3 regions of the Saccharopolyspora sp. NPDC050642 genome follow, and region 3 is predicted to be linked to each of the others. Evidence: riboswitches for the same ligand, from Rfam matches in the RefSeq annotation. Region 3 holds a riboswitch; each other region holds the start of a gene.
What was found. A riboswitch is a leader RNA that binds a small molecule or an ion and turns the genes downstream of it on or off. The one in region 3 is predicted to bind glycine.
Positions count from the first base shown of each region.

Region 1: another riboswitch for glycine. It lies ahead of gcvT (glycine cleavage system aminomethyltransferase GcvT); the one in region 3 lies ahead of gcvP (aminomethyl-transferring glycine dehydrogenase).
Region 2: another riboswitch for glycine. It lies ahead of gcvH (glycine cleavage system protein GcvH); the one in region 3 lies ahead of gcvP (aminomethyl-transferring glycine dehydrogenase).

Region 1 is NZ_JBFAIN010000017.1:145,833-151,563, forward strand. Features, by position in the region: gene AB0H93_RS25185 (Tm-1-like ATP-binding domain-containing protein) at 1-333, opposite strand, end outside; gene AB0H93_RS25190 (YbaB/EbfC family nucleoid-associated protein) at 417-719, opposite strand; gene AB0H93_RS25195 (hypothetical protein) at 827-982, opposite strand; gene AB0H93_RS25200 (acyl-CoA dehydrogenase family protein) at 1,044-2,222, opposite strand; gene AB0H93_RS25205 (TetR/AcrR family transcriptional regulator) at 2,324-2,950, shown strand; glycine riboswitch at 3,027-3,126, shown strand; glycine riboswitch at 3,127-3,227, shown strand; gene gcvT (glycine cleavage system aminomethyltransferase GcvT) at 3,343-4,446, shown strand; gene glyA (serine hydroxymethyltransferase) at 4,472-5,731, shown strand, end outside.
Region 2 is NZ_JBFAIN010000012.1:37,614-43,344, reverse strand. Features, by position in the region: gene AB0H93_RS20060 (FAD-binding oxidoreductase) at 1-69, shown strand, start outside; gene AB0H93_RS20055 (SDR family oxidoreductase) at 66-923, shown strand; gene AB0H93_RS20050 (NAD-dependent epimerase/dehydratase family protein) at 935-1,801, shown strand; gene AB0H93_RS20045 (L-serine ammonia-lyase) at 2,125-3,480, opposite strand; gene gcvH (glycine cleavage system protein GcvH) at 3,510-3,881, opposite strand; glycine riboswitch at 4,032-4,136, opposite strand; gene AB0H93_RS20035 (helix-turn-helix domain-containing protein) at 4,249-5,731, shown strand, end outside.
Region 3 is NZ_JBFAIN010000003.1:126,650-132,380, forward strand. Features, by position in the region: gene AB0H93_RS07310 (energy-coupling factor ABC transporter permease) at 1-86, opposite strand, end outside; gene AB0H93_RS07315 (HesB/YadR/YfhF-family protein) at 264-533, opposite strand; gene gcvP (aminomethyl-transferring glycine dehydrogenase) at 690-3,584, opposite strand; glycine riboswitch at 3,757-3,858, opposite strand; gene AB0H93_RS07325 (MerR family transcriptional regulator) at 3,946-4,515, opposite strand; gene AB0H93_RS07330 (bifunctional nuclease family protein) at 4,755-5,231, opposite strand; gene garA (glycogen accumulation regulator GarA) at 5,623-5,731, opposite strand, start outside.

The DNA.
Region 1 (5,731 bases), on a different contig from region 3:
GACCGGCAGCGCGCGCATCGCGGGCGTGATCAGCGCGGTGCCGCCCGAGCCGCCGAGCCCGATGATCCCGGCGACGTCCCGCGCGGCCAGGAACCGCTCGAACGCCACGGCCATCGCGGCGACCGCCGAGCCCCGATCCCCGGTGAACACCGCGTCGGGCCCGCCCGGGTGGTGCGCGGCGACCTCGGCGGCCGGCACGTCCGCGTCGGAATTCCCGCCGGTGGTGGACAGGTCCACGGTGACCACGGGATTCCCGCTTGCGACCAGCGCGGCGACGTAGTGCAGCTCGGCGCCCTTGGTGTCGAAGGTCCCGACGACGTACGCGCTGCCCATTGGCCCTCCGCGGCTCGGAATCGAGTCAACCCCGCGAAACTCTACTGGCGGCGCCGCCCTCGCACAGTCGGCAGATCAGGCGACTACTGCTCCAGCCGCTTCTGCGCCTCGGCCAGGTTCCTGGTGACCTTCTCGATCGCCCGCTCGAAGCCGTCGCTGAGCTTGTCCAGCTCCGTCTCGAACGCCTGCATCGTGCGATCCGGCTTCCCGGCGACGTCGTCGAGAGCGGCGTTGACCGCCTCCCGAACGGCGGCCGCGATGGCCTCGACCCCGCTGCCCAGCAGCCGCGGCTCCAGGTGCAGCTCGTCGACCTTCCCGTCGGCACCGACGGTCACCCGCACGGCGCCCCCGGCAGCACTGCCCTCGCCACGGACGTCGTCCGCCATCACGTGCCCTCCCAAGTCCGAACCCTCCACGACCATCTCACACCGGCGAATCGCTGCGCACGAGAACGGCCCCCGGCGGGATCGCCGGGGGCCGTTTCGCCGTTCGGTCAGTGGCTCTTGCCGTCCTTGCCGAAGAACTTGTTCTTGACCTGGTCGATCTTCTCCTTGTTCTTCGGGTCGGAGGCGTACTTCTTGGCCTGGTCGATCACCTTGCGGCCCTGCGGGCTGCTGGCGAAATCGGCGACCTTCTTGAACAGAGACATCGTCGCTCCCGGCGGTTCGGAGTCACGGCTACCACCAGGCTACCGACAAATCGGTCACGAATCAGCCGAGCACGCCGCTGATCGATGCGTGGCCCTTGAGCAGGTTCCGCGCCACGGTGCGGCGCTGGATCTCGTCGGTGCCCTCGAAGATGCGCAGCAGCCGCAGGTCGCGGTACCAGCGCTCGACCGGCAGCTCCTTGGTGTAGCCCATGCCGCCGTGCATCTGCAGGACCCGGTCCACGATCTCGTTGGCGCGGGTGGCGCCGAAGAGCTTGGCCACCGACTGCGCGTGCCGGGAGTCCATGCCCTGGTCGACCTGCCAGGCCGCCTGCAGCACGAGCCAGCGCAGCGCCTCGATCTCCACCGCGGAGTCGGCGATCATCCACTGGATGGCCTGGCGCTCGGCGATCGGCTTGCCGAAGGTCTCGCGGGTCTTGGCATATTCCATGCCCATCTCGACGAGCCGCTCGCAGGCGCCGAGGGCGTGCGCGGGCAGCAGGTAGCGGCCGCGGCCGATCCACTGCATGGCGAGCTTGAAGCCGTGGCCGACCTCGCCGAGCACGTTGTGCTCCGGGACCCGCACGTTGTCGAACACCAGCGCCGCGGGCTGCCGCTCCCACGGGCCCATGATGTCGATCGGCTCGGACTTCCAGCCCGCGTCGCGGTCGGCCAGGAAGCAGGTGACGCCGCCGTTGGCGCCCTTCTCCCGGTCGGTGACGGCGAAGACCATCACGAAGTCGGCGTCGATGCCGCCGGTGATGAAGGTCTTCTCGCCGTTGATGACCCACTCGTCGCCGTCCTTGACGGCGGTGGTGCGCAGGTTCTTGGCGTCCGAGCCGGCGCCGGGCTCGGTGATCGCGAAGCACGACTTGCGGGTGCCCTCGATCGTCGGGAGCAGGTAGCGCTCCTTCTGGTCGTCGTTGGCGTAGTACAGGATGTTGTCGGCGTAGCCGCCGAAGCGGAACGGCACGAAGGTGCGGCCGAGCTCGACCTCGATGAGCGCCGTCATCACCGCCGACAGGCCCATGCCGCCGTACTCCTCGGGCGTCTGCACGCCCCAGAACCCGGCCTGCTTCGCCTTGTCCTGCAGTTCCCGCTGCTCGTCCTTGGTCAGGCCGCGTTCCCCGGCGCGCTCGCGGCGCAGCACCTCCTGTTCCAGCGGCACCAGTTCGCGCTGGACGAAGTTGCGCACCCAGTCGCGGATGTCGCGTTCTGTGTCGGACAGCGAGAAGTCGACCATCGCCGGATCCTTTCCTGCGGCCAGCTAACTAACGTCGTTAGTTTTGTGGCAGCCTAAGGCGGTCCCGGCGACCGCCGCAAGGGATCCGACGAGGAGAAGACGTGCCCAGACCGACCACCCCCCGGCTGTCGCCGGAACGCATCCGGCGGATCGGCCTGGAGATCATCGACGCCGACGGTCTCGAAGCGCTGTCCATGCGGCGGCTGGCCGAACGGCTCGGCGTCCGCGCGGCGTCGCTGTACAACCACGTGTCGACCAAGGACGAGCTGCTGCACGAGATCGCCGACGACGTGATGACCGCGGTGGACGTCTCCGGCTTCGACGCGGACTGGACGACCGGCCTCCGCACCTGGGCGCGCTCCTACCGGGCCGCCCTGATCGCCCACCCGAACCTGGTCCCGTTCCTGGCCTACGGCCCGGCCCGCCGGGAGAACGCGCTGCGCCGGGCGGACGCGGTGCACGGCGGCCTGACCAGGGCGGGCTGGCCGCAGCGCTACGCCACGATGATCGGCGCCTCGACGAAGTACCTGGTGGTGGGCTCGGCGATGGGCTCCTTCAGCGGCGGCTTCCCGGACGACGCGGCGCTCTACGGCGACCGCTTCCCGCACCTGAACAAGGCCCACCTGCTCCGCGAGCACGCGGCGGAGATCGACGCCGACAGCTTCGAGCTGGCCCTGGCCGCCCTGGTCGACGGCCTGGAGAAGCAGTACGGCGAGCTCTCCGCCTGAGATCACTCACCCGCCCGGTTGACGTGGGTCACGCCGGTTCGTAGCGTCCTGTTCGCACAACCGAATACCGCGCCCACGACGTCGTGCGGGAGAGACTCCGGCCCGTTCCGGGACCGGAGCGCCGAAGGAGCAATTCTCCCCAGCAAACTCTCAGGCACCGGCACCGCACGGCACCAGGCGAACACGGAGAAAAGCAGAAGCGCCCGCTTCTCGCCCACGGTGCAAGCCGCCCCCTCGCGGGCGGCGAAACTCTCAGGCCAATGACTCCGGGGAGACCGCCCGACCAGCGCAAGCCCGCGCAGGTCGAGGTCGAGGCATCCCCGATAAGGTTGGACTCAGTGAGCTGACCGGCCCTCGACTGCCGACCGGCGCCCACCAGGAGGAGTCTCACCATGTCGTCGCCACGACAGACGCCCTTGCACCACGTGCACGAAGCCCTCGGGGCGACGTTCACCGAATTCGCCGGCTGGCGGATGCCGCTGCGCTACTCGGGCGACACCGCCGAGCACAACGCGGTGCGCACCGGCGCCGGCCTGTTCGACCTGACCCACATGGGTGAGATCCGGATCAGCGGGCCGCAGGCCGCCGCGGCGCTGGACTACGCGCTGGTCGCCAACGCGTCCGCGATCAAGCCCGGCCGCGCCCGCTACACGATGATCTGCAACGCCGCCGGTGGCGTGCTCGACGACCTGATCGTCTACCGGCTCGGCGACGAGGAGTTCCTGGTGGTGGCCAACGCGGCGAACGCCGCCGTGGTCTCCGCCGAGCTGGCCGAGCGCATCGGCGGCTTCGACGCCGAGCACCAGGACGTCTCCGACGACTACGCGCTGATCGCGGTGCAGGGCCCGAACGCGGTCGCGATCCTCGCGCCGCTGACCGACACCGACCTCGCCGAGGTCAAGTACTACGCGGGCTACCGCAGCCGGGTCGCGGGCAAGGACGTGCTGCTGGCGCGCACCGGTTACACCGGCGAGGACGGCTTCGAGCTGTTCACCGAGCCCGGCGACGCCGAGGCGGTCTGGCAGGCGCTGACCGAGTCCGGCGCCGAGCACGGGCTGCAGCCCGCCGGGTTGTCCTGCCGCGACACGCTGCGGCTGGAGGCCGGCATGCCGCTGTACGGCAACGAGCTGTCCGCCGAGCTCACGCCCTTCCACGCCAACCTCGGCCGGGTGGTCAAGCTGGACAAGGCCGGCGACTTCGTCGGCAAGGACGCGCTGGCCGCCGCGGCCGAGAAGCCCACCGAGCGCACGCTGGTCGGCTTGAGCACCGAGCAGCGCCGGGCGCCCCGGCACGGCTACCGCGTGCTGGACGCCGACGGCGCCGAGATCGGCGTCGTGACCAGCGGCGCCCCCTCCCCGACGCTCGGCCACCCGATCGGGATGGCCTACGTGGACCGCGACCACAGCGAACCCGGCACGCAGCTGCAGGTCGACATCCGCGGCAAGGCCGTCGCGGTGCAGGTCGTCGAGCTGCCGTTCTACCGCCGCAATGCCTGAAGAGAAATACACAGGAGGCAACACCATGTCGACACCGGACCTGTTCAACGACCAGCTGGCCGCGGTGGACCCCGAGGTGGCGGCGGCGGTCGGCGCCGAACTCAACCGCCAGCAGAGCACGCTGGAGATGATCGCCTCGGAGAACTTCGCACCGCAGGCCGTCCTCGAGGCGCAGGGCTCGGTGCTGACCAACAAGTACGCCGAGGGCTACCCGGGCCGCCGCTACTACGGCGGCTGCGAGCACGTCGACGTCATCGAGCAGCTGGCCATCGACCGGGTCAAGGAGCTCTTCGGCGCGAGCTTCGCCAACGTGCAGCCGCACTCGGGCGCGCAGGCCAACGCGGCTGCGATGTTCGCGCTGCTCAAGCCGGGTGACACGATCATGGGCCTGGACCTGGCGCACGGCGGTCACCTGACCCACGGCATGCGGATCAACTTCTCCGGCAAGCTCTACAACGTGGTGCCGTACCACGTGCGCGAGGACGACCACCGCGTCGACATGGACGAGGTCGCCAAGCTGGCGCGGGAGAACAAGCCGCAGCTGATCATCGCCGGCTGGTCGGCGTACCCGCGGCAGCTGGACTTCAAGCGGTTCCGGGAGATCGCCGACGAGGTCGGCGCCTACCTGATGGTCGACATGGCGCACTTCGCCGGCCTGGTGGCCGCCGGGCTGCACCCGAGCCCGGTGCCGCACGCCCACGTCGTCACCACCACCACGCACAAGACGCTCGGCGGTCCGCGCGGTGGCGTGATCCTGTCGGCGGACACGGAGTTCGCGAAGAAGTTCAACTCGGCGGTGTTCCCGGGCCAGCAGGGCGGGCCGCTGGAGCACGTGATCGCCGGCAAGGCGGTGTCGTTCAAGGTCGCCGCGTCGCCGGAGTTCGCCGACCGGCAGCGCCGCACCGTGGAGGGCGCGCAGATCCTGGCCGAGCGGCTGCTCGCCGACGACGCCGCCAAGGCCGGGGTGCAGCTGGTCTCCGGCGGCACCGACGTGCACCTGGTGCTGGTGGACCTGCGGGACTCCGAGCTGGACGGCAAGCAGGCCGAGGACCGGCTGCACGAGATCGGCATCACGGTCAACCGCAACGCGGTGCCCAACGACCCGCGGCCGCCGATGGTGACCTCCGGGCTGCGCATCGGCACCCCGGCGCTGGCCACCCGCGGCTTCGGCAAGGAGGACTTCACCGAGGTCGCCGACGTCATCGCCGAGGCCCTCAAGCCGGGCTTCGACGAATCGGCGAGCGCGAAGCTCCGGGAGCGGGTGGAGGCCCTGGCCGCCAAGCAC
Region 2 (5,731 bases), on a different contig from region 3:
TCGGCGGTGCACGACCGGCTCCCGGCGGACCTGGAGCTCGCCGGGGCACACGCGCTGGGGGCGGCGTGAGCAGGCCGGTCATCGCCGTCGCGGGCGCATCGGGCGCCGTCGGGCGCGCGGTGACGCGGGAACTCGTGCGGCTCGGCCACCGCCCGCGCACGCTGGTGCGCCCCGGCTCGCCGAACCGCGCGCCCGACGCGGAGGTCGTCGAGTGCGACCTCACCGACCGCACGTCGACCCTGAACGCGCTGCGCGGCGTGGACCGGTTGTTCATGCTCACCCCGTTCCACCCGGAACAGCTTGTGCTGCAACGGAATCTCATCGAGACCAGCGGCGAGGCGGGGGTGAGCCGGGTGGTGAAGCTGTCCGCGCTCGGAGCACAGCCCGGGGCCGAGTCGAGCATCCACCACCAGCACGGTGTCGGCGACGATGCGCTGCGCGCCGCGGGCATTCCGCACGCGGTGCTGCGCCCCAACGCTTTCATGCAGAACGCATTGCAGTGGCTGCCGACCATCCGGGCGCGCGACGCGATCGTGCTGCCGGTCGGGGCGGCACGGGTCAGCATGATCGACGTCGAGGACATCGCCCTCGCGGCGGTGAGCCTGCTGACCGCGGACGTCGCGGCCGGGGACTACGACCTCACCGGGCCGGAAGCCCTCGGGTACCGGGAGGTGGCCGAGATCCTGTCCGAAGTGGCCGGACGCCCGATCCGGCACGTGGACGCCGCACCCGCCGAGGTCGCGGCAGCCATGCGATCGGCGGGAGTGCCGGACTGGGCGGTGGCGGCGCGCCTCCAGCTCTACGCCACCTACCGGGCAGGCGAGGCGGAGGTGGTGACGACGGCGGTCGCCGACATCACCGGCCGACCGCCGCGCGACTACCGGTCGTTCGCCGCCGGACTCGCCGAGCAACTGCGGAACTGAAGGGGGAACCGATGCACGTATTCGCCATCGGGGCCAGCGGGGTCCTGGGGCGCCACCTCGTCCCGATGCTGCTGCGCCGCGGACACGACGTGACCGCCATGGCGCCCGGAGACCGCCTCGACCGCCTGCCGGAAGAAGCCCGCCGAATCCGGGCGTCGCTGCTCGACCCGGTCGCCGGGCGACTGCTGGCGACGGAGTTCAAGGACGTCGACGCGGTGGTCAACGCGGCCACCGCGGTCCCGCCGACCGCGGGCAGCTGGGCGCTGAACACGGCGCTGCGCAGCACCGGAACCGCGGTGGTGACCGACGCGCTGCAGGAAGCCGGGGTGGGGCGCTTCGTCCAGATGAGCATCACGATGGCCTACGCGGACGGCGGCGACACCCCGCTGACCGAGACGGCGCCGTTCGACCACCGGCCGGAACGGACGACCATCGTCGCCCCGGTCCAGGCGATGGAAGCCGCGGTCCGCGAACTGCCCGCCGACGAGATCGCGTGGAGCATCCTGCGCGGCGGACGCTTCGTGGGCCCCGCGACGGTGCAGGACCAGCAGCGGGCCCGGCTGCGCGCCGGGCAGCTGCCCATCCCGGGCGACGGGCGGTCGTGGGCGGCGATGGTGCACGCGCGGGACTACGCGGAGGCGGTGGTCGGCGCGCTGGAGCGCGGCTGCGCGGGAGAGACGCTGAACATCGCCGACGAGCCCGTCCGGGTCGCGGACTACTACCGCGAGCTGGCCCGCGCGGACGGCAGCCCGGCCCCTGGGCAGGCCCCGGACGAGGCCGCCGAACCATCGCACCGCGTGAGCAGCGAAGCGGCGCGGCGCCTCCTCGACTGGTCCCCGGTGCACGGCATCTGGCCGGTGCGCGGCGGGGAGCGGTGACAGGAAGGTTCCCATCCTCGCACCGGAGCCGACGGCCGGAACGGCTCCACAAAGGCGCCCGGTGGGTCATCGGTGACAGGAAAGTTCCCATGCACGCACCGCAGGAACCGGCCTGTTGACAGGAAAGTTCCCATGCACGCACCGCACGGCCCGGTGGTGACAGGAAAGTTCCCATGCACGCACCGCAGGAACCGGCCTGTTGACAGGAAAGTTCCCGAGCTCGCACCGCACGGCCTAGTGGTGACAGGAAAGTTCCCATGCACGCACCACACGGCCCGGTGGTGACAGGAAAGTTCCCATGCACTCACCGGGCGTGCGGCGGGTCAGCACTCGATGACGTTGACGGCGAGGCCGCCGCGAGCCGTCTCCTTGTACTTGACCTTCATGTCCCGGCCGGTCTCGCGCATGGTCTTGATGACCTTGTCCAGCGAGACGAAGTGGGTGCCGTCGCCGCGCAGCGCCATCCGCGCCGCCGTGATCGCCTTCACCGACGCGACCGCGTTGCGCTCGATGCACGGGATCTGCACGAGACCGCCGATCGGGTCGCAGGTGAGCCCGAGGTTGTGCTCCATCGCGATCTCCGCGGCGTTCTCCACCTGGCTCGGGGTCCCGCCGAGCACCTCGGCGAGCCCGGCGGCCGCCATCGAGCACGCCGACCCGACCTCGCCCTGGCAGCCGACCTCGGCACCGGAGATCGATGCGTTCTCCTTGAACAGCACGCCGACCGCACCGGCCGCGAGCAGGAAGCGCACCACGCCGGCGTCGTCGGCGCCCGGCACGAACCGCATGTAGTAGTGCAGCACCGCGGGGACGATCCCGGCCGCGCCGTTGGTCGGCGCGGTCACCACGCGCCCGCCGGCCGCGTTCTCCTCGTTCACCGCGAGCGCGAAGAGCGTCACCCACTCCAGCGCATCGTCGTGCTCGGTCAGCGAAGCGGCCAGCTCCGCCGCCCGCCGCCGGACCTTGAGCCCGCCGGGCAGTTCACCGGAGTTCCGGCATCCGTTGTCCACGCATTCGCGCATGACCTGCCAGATGCCCAGCAGCTCCTTGTGCACGGCGTCCTCGCCGCGCCAGGACAGCTCGTTGGCCAGCATGACGCCGCTGATCGGCAGCCCGGACTCCTCGGTGCGGGCGAGCAGTTCCGCGCCGGTCCGGAACGGGTACCGCACCGCGGTCGCGTCGGGCTTGATCCGATCGGTGCCGGTGGCGTCCTCGTCGACGACGAAACCGCCGCCGACCGAGTAGTAGACCGCGCTCTCCAGCTCGACCCCGTCGGTGCCGGTCGCGGTGAACCGCATCCCGTTGGGGTGCAGCGGCAGCGACTTGCGCCGGTGCATCACCAGGTCGCGGTCCACGGTGAACCGGATCTCCTGCACGCCGTCGAGCCGCAGCCGCCCGGTCTCCCGGATCTCGGCGACCCGGCCCTCCACCGCCGCCGGGTCGACGGTCTCCGGGCTGTGCCCCTCGAGGCCGAGCAGCACCGCCTTCGGGCTGCCATGCCCGTGCCCGGTCGCGCCGAGCGACCCGAACAGTTCCGCCTTGATCCGCTTGACCTGCGGCAACCGTCCCTCGCCGTGCAACCGCTGCACGAACAGCCGGGCCGCGCGCATCGGGCCGACCGTGTGCGAACTGGACGGCCCGATACCGACCGAGAACAGGTCGAAGACGCTGATCGCCATTGACCGTCTCCTCCCTCGCCTAATCCCCGCTACTCCGCGATCACCGCGGCGTACTGCTCGGCGGTGAGCAGAGCACCGGTGTCGGAGGTGCGCACCTCCAGCAGCCAGCCCTCGCCGTAGGGCTCGGAGTTGACCAGCGCCGGATCGTCCACGACGGACTCGTTGATCGCCACGACCTCGCCGGTGACCGGCGCGAACAGGTCGCTGACGGACTTCGTGGACTCCAGCTCGCCGCAGGCCTGGCCCGCCTCGATCTGCTCCCCCACCTCGGGCAGCTGCACGAAGACGATGTCGCCGAGCGCGTCCGCGGCGTGCTGGGTGATGCCGATCCGGACCAGCTCGTCGCGGTCCTCGATCCACTCGTGCTCTTCGGTATAGCGCAGGTTCGCAGGCAGGGACATGGCGGGAGGCTCCAAGGCTTTCGGGGGCAGGGATGCCCGAGCGGGGCTGGGCCTCCCCCTCTGTTTCGGAACCTGAGAGCTTCGCCGCGGTTTCTCGCGGCTTGCACCGTGGGTGGAGCGTCAGGGATGACGCGCGCTTTCCAGAGTTGCCTCGCCCGAACGGTCATGGGTGCCTGAGAGTTTGTGGGGAGTCTTGCTCCTTCGGCGCCCTGACGGCTCGGCGTGAGCCCTCAAGGTCTCTCCCGCACGGGGTCGACGGCCGGTATGCGATTGTCGATGTGCTCAGCAACGATAAACGGGCCAGCCCTGGTGTCAATGCCCTCCCCCACCTGACCGGCGGCGGCCCGAAGCACTCAGGAGGCCGGTGATGCTGGACATCCGGGCGCTGGTCGAACGGGTCGGCCCCACACTGCTGCGCACCGTGGTCAGCCCAGAGCCGACGGTCTGCGTAGGGGACGTCGTCATCGCCGAACCCGATGAGCCGCCGACCGCGGCGGGCGGCGACCTCGTGCTGGGCGTGGCCGTCGCGGATCGCGAGCAGGCGAAGCGGCTGGCGAGGGCCTGCGGCGCGCAGGGCGCGGCAGCGGTGCTGCTCAAGCCGCCGATCTCGGCGGACGACGCGGTGGCCGCGGCGGCCGAGGAAGCCGGAGTGGCGTTGGTGGAGGTCCGGCCGGGTACCGGCTGGGCGCAGTTGGTGTGGCTGATCCGGGCGGCGCTGGCCGGGACCGGCATCGAGGAGGCCGACGCGCGCGGCACCGGGGTCGGCGACCTGTTCCGCCTCGCCGACGCGGTCGCCGACGTGGTGGACGCGCCGGTCACGATCGAGGACGCGCACTCCCAGGTCCTGGCCTACTCCGCCCGGCAGGACCTGACCGACCCGGCGCGGGTGTCGACGATCATGGGCCGGAAGCAGCCCGACGAGGTGCTCGCCAAGTTCCGGGCCCGCGGCACGTTCCGCCAGCTCAGCAAGGGCAGTTCGGCGATCTTCGTGCCCGCCCAGCAGGACGGCACCCTGCCCCGCCTGGTGGTGCCGATCCGGATGGGCGGCGAGCTGCTCGGCTCGATGTGGGCCGTGGTGCCCGGGGAGGTCTCCGAGGAGCGCTCCACCGCGTTCGCCGACACCGCGCCGCTGGTCGCGCTGCAACTGCTGCGGTGGCGGGCGGTGGCGGACGCGGAGCGCCGCCGGTCCGCCGAGCAGGTGCGGCTGCTGCTGGAGGGGGGCGAGGGCTGGCGGGTGGCCGTGAACGAGCTCGCCGTGCCCAACGAGGCGCATCGGGTCGTCGCGATCGAAATGCCGTCGTCCGCCGGGCCCGCGGAGGGGCACCGGCTGGCGATGTGGGAGTGGATCACGCGCGGGATCGGGCGGCGCCCGCTGGTCACCGAGATCGGCACCATGCTCTACGCCCTGGTGCCGGACCGGGCGGGCGCGGGCGGCTGGCCGGACCTGCGAGAAGCGCTCATGTCCCACGACGCTTCGCCGCGCCCGCTGATCGCGGTGGGCAATGCGGTGGCGGTCGCCGACCTGCCCCAGTCGCGCGCGCAGGCCGAGGAGCTGGTCGGCCTGCTGCGCACCGGCCAGCTGCGCGACCGGGTGGCGGTGTACGAGGACAACTGGCACCTGGTGGTGCTCAGCCGGATGGCCGGTGCGTCGACCGACGCGGGCGTCGGCTCCCTGGGCCCGCTGCCGGTGCTGCGCGAGCACGACCGAACGCAGGGCACCGAATACCTGGCAACCCTCCACGCGTGGCTGCGCCACCCGGGCGACCCGCGGCAGGCGAGCCGAGAGCTGCGCGTGCACCCGAACACCTTCCGCTACCGGATGAAGCGGCTCACCCAACTCGTGGACATCG
Region 3 (5,731 bases):
GTCAGCGCGACCGCCAGCCCGGCTATCGCCACGGCCGCGAACAGCACCGCCGTCTGCGCGTTGAGCAACCCGTCGCTCATGTGCATGGCGAGCGTGGTGGTCGGCACGACGCTCTCCCTCCTGGCCGGAACAGCTGCGCATCGAGAGTAGTTGCAGCAATACCGCAATCACCAGTAGCTGGCAGGAGGCCTAGATCGCAGTCCGGCGAGAAAAAACCGTCGTCCCGGGCATAACACCCAGGGCGACGGTTCGAGTCCGTTCGGTCAGTCTCGGACTGCCAGCGCCAGTTCGCCGTTGGAGTCCCGCTCGGCGTCCAGCACCTTGTCGCCGAGCAGCGCGGCGACCTGCGGTTCGAGGAACACCCGCACCCCGGATACCTCGACCACCTCGTCACCCGACTGCGGTTCGGCGGCGATCGACGCCTGCAGTCCTTCGCCCGCCGGCGCAATGCGCAGGCCGGAACCTTCCGGAGAGTCGCCGCCGACGAGGACGAGCTTGATGACCTCTGCGGCGCTCTCACTGATGGTGAGCATTGTGCTCAACCCCTTCTCCGAGCCGGTCGGTTTGAAGGGGCCACCGTGTCATCAGCCGCCGCCCCGACGCAAACCGAACCGTCCCCGGCGTGTCACCGGCCCCGGACACCACGACACCCCCGGCCGCAACAGCGGTCCGGGGGCGTCGTGGACGAATCACGCCTGGTAGGCGTCCAGGGGTGGGCAGGAGCAGACGAGGTTGCGGTCGCCGCGAGCGCCGTCGATGCGGCGTACCGGGGGCCAGACCTTCGTCACGTCGGTGCCCAGCGGGTAGGCCGCCTCCTCGCGGGAGTAGGCGTGGTCCCAGTCCTTGGCCAGCGACGCCGCCGTGTGCGGGGCGCCCACCAACGGGTTGTCGTCGGCCGGCCACTGCCCGGCGACGACCTTGTCGATCTCCGCCCGGATCGCGATCATCGCCTCGCAGAACCGGTCCAGCTCCGCCAGGTTCTCGCTCTCCGTCGGCTCGACCATCAGCGTCCCGGCCACCGGGAACGACATCGTCGGCGCGTGGATGCCGTAGTCGGCCAGCCGCTTGGCGACGTCGTCGACGGTGATGCCGCTGGTCTTGCTGATCTGCCGCAGGTCGAGGATGCACTCGTGCGCGACGAAGCCGCCCTTGCCGGTGTAGAGCACCGGGAAGTAGTTGTTGAGGCGGCGGGCGACGTAGTTGGCGGCCGCGACCGCGGTCAGCGTCGCCCGGCGCAGGCCATCGGCGCCCATCATCCGCACGTACGCCCAGGAGATCGGCAGGATCGAGGCGCTGCCCCACGGGGCGGCACTGATCGGGCCGACGCCGGTCGCCGGTCCGGCGGCGGGCTGCAGCGGGTGGTTGGGCAGGAACGGCGCCAGGTGCTCGCGCACGCCGATCGGGCCGACGCCCGGGCCGCCACCGCCGTGCGGAATGCAGAACGTCTTGTGCAGGTTCAGGTGCGAGACGTCGGAGCCGAACTTGCCCATCCGCGCGAGGCCGATCAGGGCGTTGAGGTTCGCGCCGTCGACGTAGACCTGGCCGCCCGCGTCGTGCACCAGCCCGCACACCTCGCGCACGGTGTCCTCGTACACGCCGTGCGTGGACGGGTAGGTGATCATGATCGCGGCGAGGTCGTCGGCGTGCTCGGTGACCAGCTCGCGCAGGTGGGCGAGCTCGATGTTGCCGGCATCGTCGCAGCGGACCACGATCACCCGCATCCCGGCCATCACGGCGCTGGCGGCGTTGGTACCGTGCGCGCTCGCCGGGATCAGGCACAGGTCCCGGTCCTCGTCACCACGGCTGCGGTGGTAGGCGCGGATCGCCAGCAGGCCGGCGAACTCGCCCTGGCTGCCGGCGTTGGGCTGCAGGCTCACCGCGTCGTAGCCGGTGACCTCGGCCAGCCAGGTCTCCAGGTCCTTGACGATCGACAGCAGCCCCTCGGCGTCCTGCGCGGGCGCGAACGGGTGCAGCGAACCGAACTCGGGCCAGGTGATCGGCTCCATCTCGGCCGTCGCGTTGAGCTTCATCGTGCACGAGCCCAGCGGGATCATGCTGCGGTCCAGCGCGATGTCCTTGTCCGACAGCCGCCGCAGGTAGCGCAGCAGCGAGGTCTCGGAGCGGTGGGTGTGGAACACCGGGTGGGTCAGGTACTCCGAGGTGCGCTCCAGCGCCGCGGGCAGCGCGTCCGGCGTCTCGATGTCGAGCTCGTCGACGTCACCGCCGGTGATGCCGAAGGCCTGCCACACCGTCGCCAGGTGCGCCCGCGTGGTGGTCTCGTCGCAGCTGATGCCGACGTGGTCGGCGTCCACGCGACGGAGGTTGATGCCGCCCCGGCGGGCCGTGGCGACGACGTCGTCGGCCTTGCCCGGCACCTTCGCGACGATCGTGTCGAAGAACTCCTGGTGCAGCACCTCGACGCCGCCGCGGCGCAGCTGCTCGGCGAGCACCGCCGCCATCCGGTGCGCGCGGGTCGCGATCGACCGCAGCCCGGCCGGACCGTGGTAGACCGCGTACATCGACGCCACGACGGCCAGCAGCACCTGCGCGGTGCAGATGTTGCTGGTGGCCTTCTCGCGGCGGATGTGCTGTTCGCGGGTCTGCAGCGCCAGCCGGTAGGCCTGGTTGCCGTCGGCGTCGACGCTCACGCCGACCAACCGCCCCGGCAGCTGCCGTTCGAGGCCCTTGGCCACGGCCATGAACCCGGCGTGCGGGCCGCCGAACCCCATCGGCACGCCGAACCGCTGGGTGTTGCCGACCACCACGTCCGCGCCGATCTCGCCGGGCGAGCGCAGCAGCGTCAGCGCCAGCAGGTCGGCCGCGACGACGGCCTTCCCGCCGCGCCGGTGGACCTCCGCGATGATCTCCTCGTGGTCCCGCACCGCACCGGAAGCGCCCGGGTAGGACAGCAGCACGCCGAAGAACTCGCCGTCCGGCAACGCCTGCGCGCCCGCGGCGAGGTCGGCGACGACGACCTCGATGCCCAGCGGCTCCGCGCGGGTCTCGATCACCGCGATGGTCTGCGGCAGCGTGTCGGCGTCCACCACGAACCGCGGCGACTTCGACCGGCCCGCGCGGCGCACCAGAGTCATGCCCTCGGCCGCGGCGGTGGACTCGTCGAGCATCGACGAGTTGGCCACCGGCACCCCGGCCAGGTCCGCGACCATCGTCTGGAAGTTCAGCAGCGCTTCGAGCCGGCCCTGCGAGATCTCCGGCTGGTACGGCGTGTAGGCCGTGTACCAGGCGGGGCTCTCCAGCACGTTGCGCAGGATCACCGGCGGCGTGACCGTGCCGTAGTAGCCGAGCCCGATCATCTCGGTGTGCGGGCGACAGCGGCGCGCCAGCTCGCGCAGCTCGGCCAGCGCCTCGGACTCGGTGGCCGGCTCCGGCAGCGCCAGCTGCAGGTCGCCTTCCCGGATCGTGTCCGGCACGGCGTTCTGCCCCAGCTCCTCCAGCGAGCCGACACCGATCACGTCGAGCATGCGCGCGAGCTCGGCCGGCATCGGGCCGACGTGCCGGTCGGCGAACGGCGTGCCGTGCTCCAGGGCGGCCAGGGGAATGCGGTCGTGGGTCACGTCGGTCATCGCCAAACCTCAATCGTCGCGGCGGCAAAGGGCGGCAGGCAGCCGGAACTGCCCTGCTCTCCCCCTCTGTCACTGTCCGCGAAGCGAACGCCTGAGAGCTTCACCCGGGAACCGGGCTTGCACCGTCGGCGGGGTGCACCACGGCCGTGGTGCGCCCTCTTTCCAGAGGTATCTCGCCCGTGCGGTCCAGGTGGCCTGAGAGGTTGTCGGGGAGGGTTGCTCCTTCGGCGCCGACCGCGGCCTAGGCCGGGCCGGACTCTCCCGCACGGGGTCGGCGATGTGCCGCAGCTTACCCGATCAGGGGGTCCGAGCGGACCAGCGATGTCACCGGCCGCACACCACCCGGTCGGGTCCGATCGGCTCAGCCGGTCTCGGCCTGCCGGTCGCGCCGCCGGCGGGACAGCTCGTCGTCCATCGGGACCAGCTCCGCGCCGTCGGCCCGTTCCGCCGGGAAGTCGTGGATCGTGCCGCTGATCTCGCGCATCGCACCGCTGACGGCGATGCCGAACACCCCTTGGCCACCCTGCAACAGGTCGACCACCTCCTCGGCAGAGGTGCACTCGTAGACCGTCGTCCCGTCGCTGAACAGCGTCAGCCTGGCCAGGTCCTGCACTCCCCGGTTGCGCAGGTGTTCCACCGCGACCCGGATGTTGTGCAGCGACACCCCGGTGTCCAGCAGCCGCTTGACCACCTTGAGCACCAGGATGTCCTTGAACGAGTACAGCCGCTGCGAACCGGAGCCGGCGGCGCCGCGGATGGACGGGCCGACCAGCTTGGTGCGCGCCCAGTAGTCCAACTGGCGGTAGGTGATGCCGGCGATCTGGCAGGCGGCCGGACCCCGGTAGCCGACCAGTTCGTCCGGCAGCGAGGCGTCGGGGAACAGCTCGCCCTGCTCCACGGCAGCATCCCGGTTGGACGCTTCCTCGACCACGCCTGCCTCCCCTCGTCCGGCACGAAGCCGACGACGACGATCACCAGCTCCCGGACCATCGCGGTCCGAGGCCGCGAACACCGCCCAGCGGCCGAATCACACCGGGGCAATTCGCGTAAGTTCGACGGTATGCCTGCCCCGCGGGGAGGTCAACGCGACGCGCGGGGCACCCTGACGACCCGGCCCCCGCCTGCTCGCGCAGACGGGGGCCGGGCTGTGTCGTCGGTCGATCGGCGGGCTCAGGTGTCGGCGCCGCGGAAGTCCTCCGGGGAGACGGAGTCCAGGAACTCGCGGAACTTCTCCACCTCGTCCTCCTGCTCGTCCGGGATGATCAGCCCCGCCTCGTCCAGCACCGATTCGTCGGCGTGGATGGGCACCCCGATGCGCAGCGCCAGCGCCACCGAGTCGCTCGGCCGCGCGGAGACCCGCACATCCCCGTCGAACACCAGCTCGGCGAAGAAGGTGCCGTCCTGCAGGTCGGTGATCCGCACCTGTTCCAGGTCGCGCCCGAGGGCGCCGATGACGTCCTTCAACAGGTCGTGGGTAAGGGGTCTCTGCGGCCGCACGCCCTGCTGCTCCAGCGCGATGGCGGTCGCCTCGACCGAGCCGATCCAGATCGGCAGGTAACGCTCGCCGTGCGCCTCGCGCAACAGCAGAATCGGCTGGTTTGCTGGTAGTTCAACTCGCACGCCGACGACGCGCATCTCGCTGCTCATCGTCACATCGCCTCCTCCAGCGCGCCGAAGCGTGACATCCCCGTCGAGGATCGCGCACCGACGCCTCCGACGCTACCCGCGTTGCGGCGGACACGCCCATCCCTTTAGCGGTCTGGTCGACCACCGAATCCGCGGCCTTCCTGCCGGTGCATCTGGCCCGAACCGCTGGCTGAGCTCTTCATCGAGCATTACCAGCACGATACACCGCCGACCCGTCCGCCGGACCGGTCGAAAGGCGGCCGCTACAACGTGGAAACCGGTTGCGACGGCGGGAAATTCCCCGCGCGGGGAGTCAGTCGATCTCGGCTGCGCACTACCTTCACGCGCCAGCGGGGCGACGCCGCTTCGGCGCCGCCCCGCTGGCGGATGGACTAGTCGGTCCAAGGGCCCCTCAGCGGGCGCCCGGGCCCCCATCGATCGGGCCGGTCAGGAACACCAGCCGGAACTTCCCGATCTGCACCTCGTCGCCGTTGGCCAGCACCGAGGTGTCGACCGGCTCC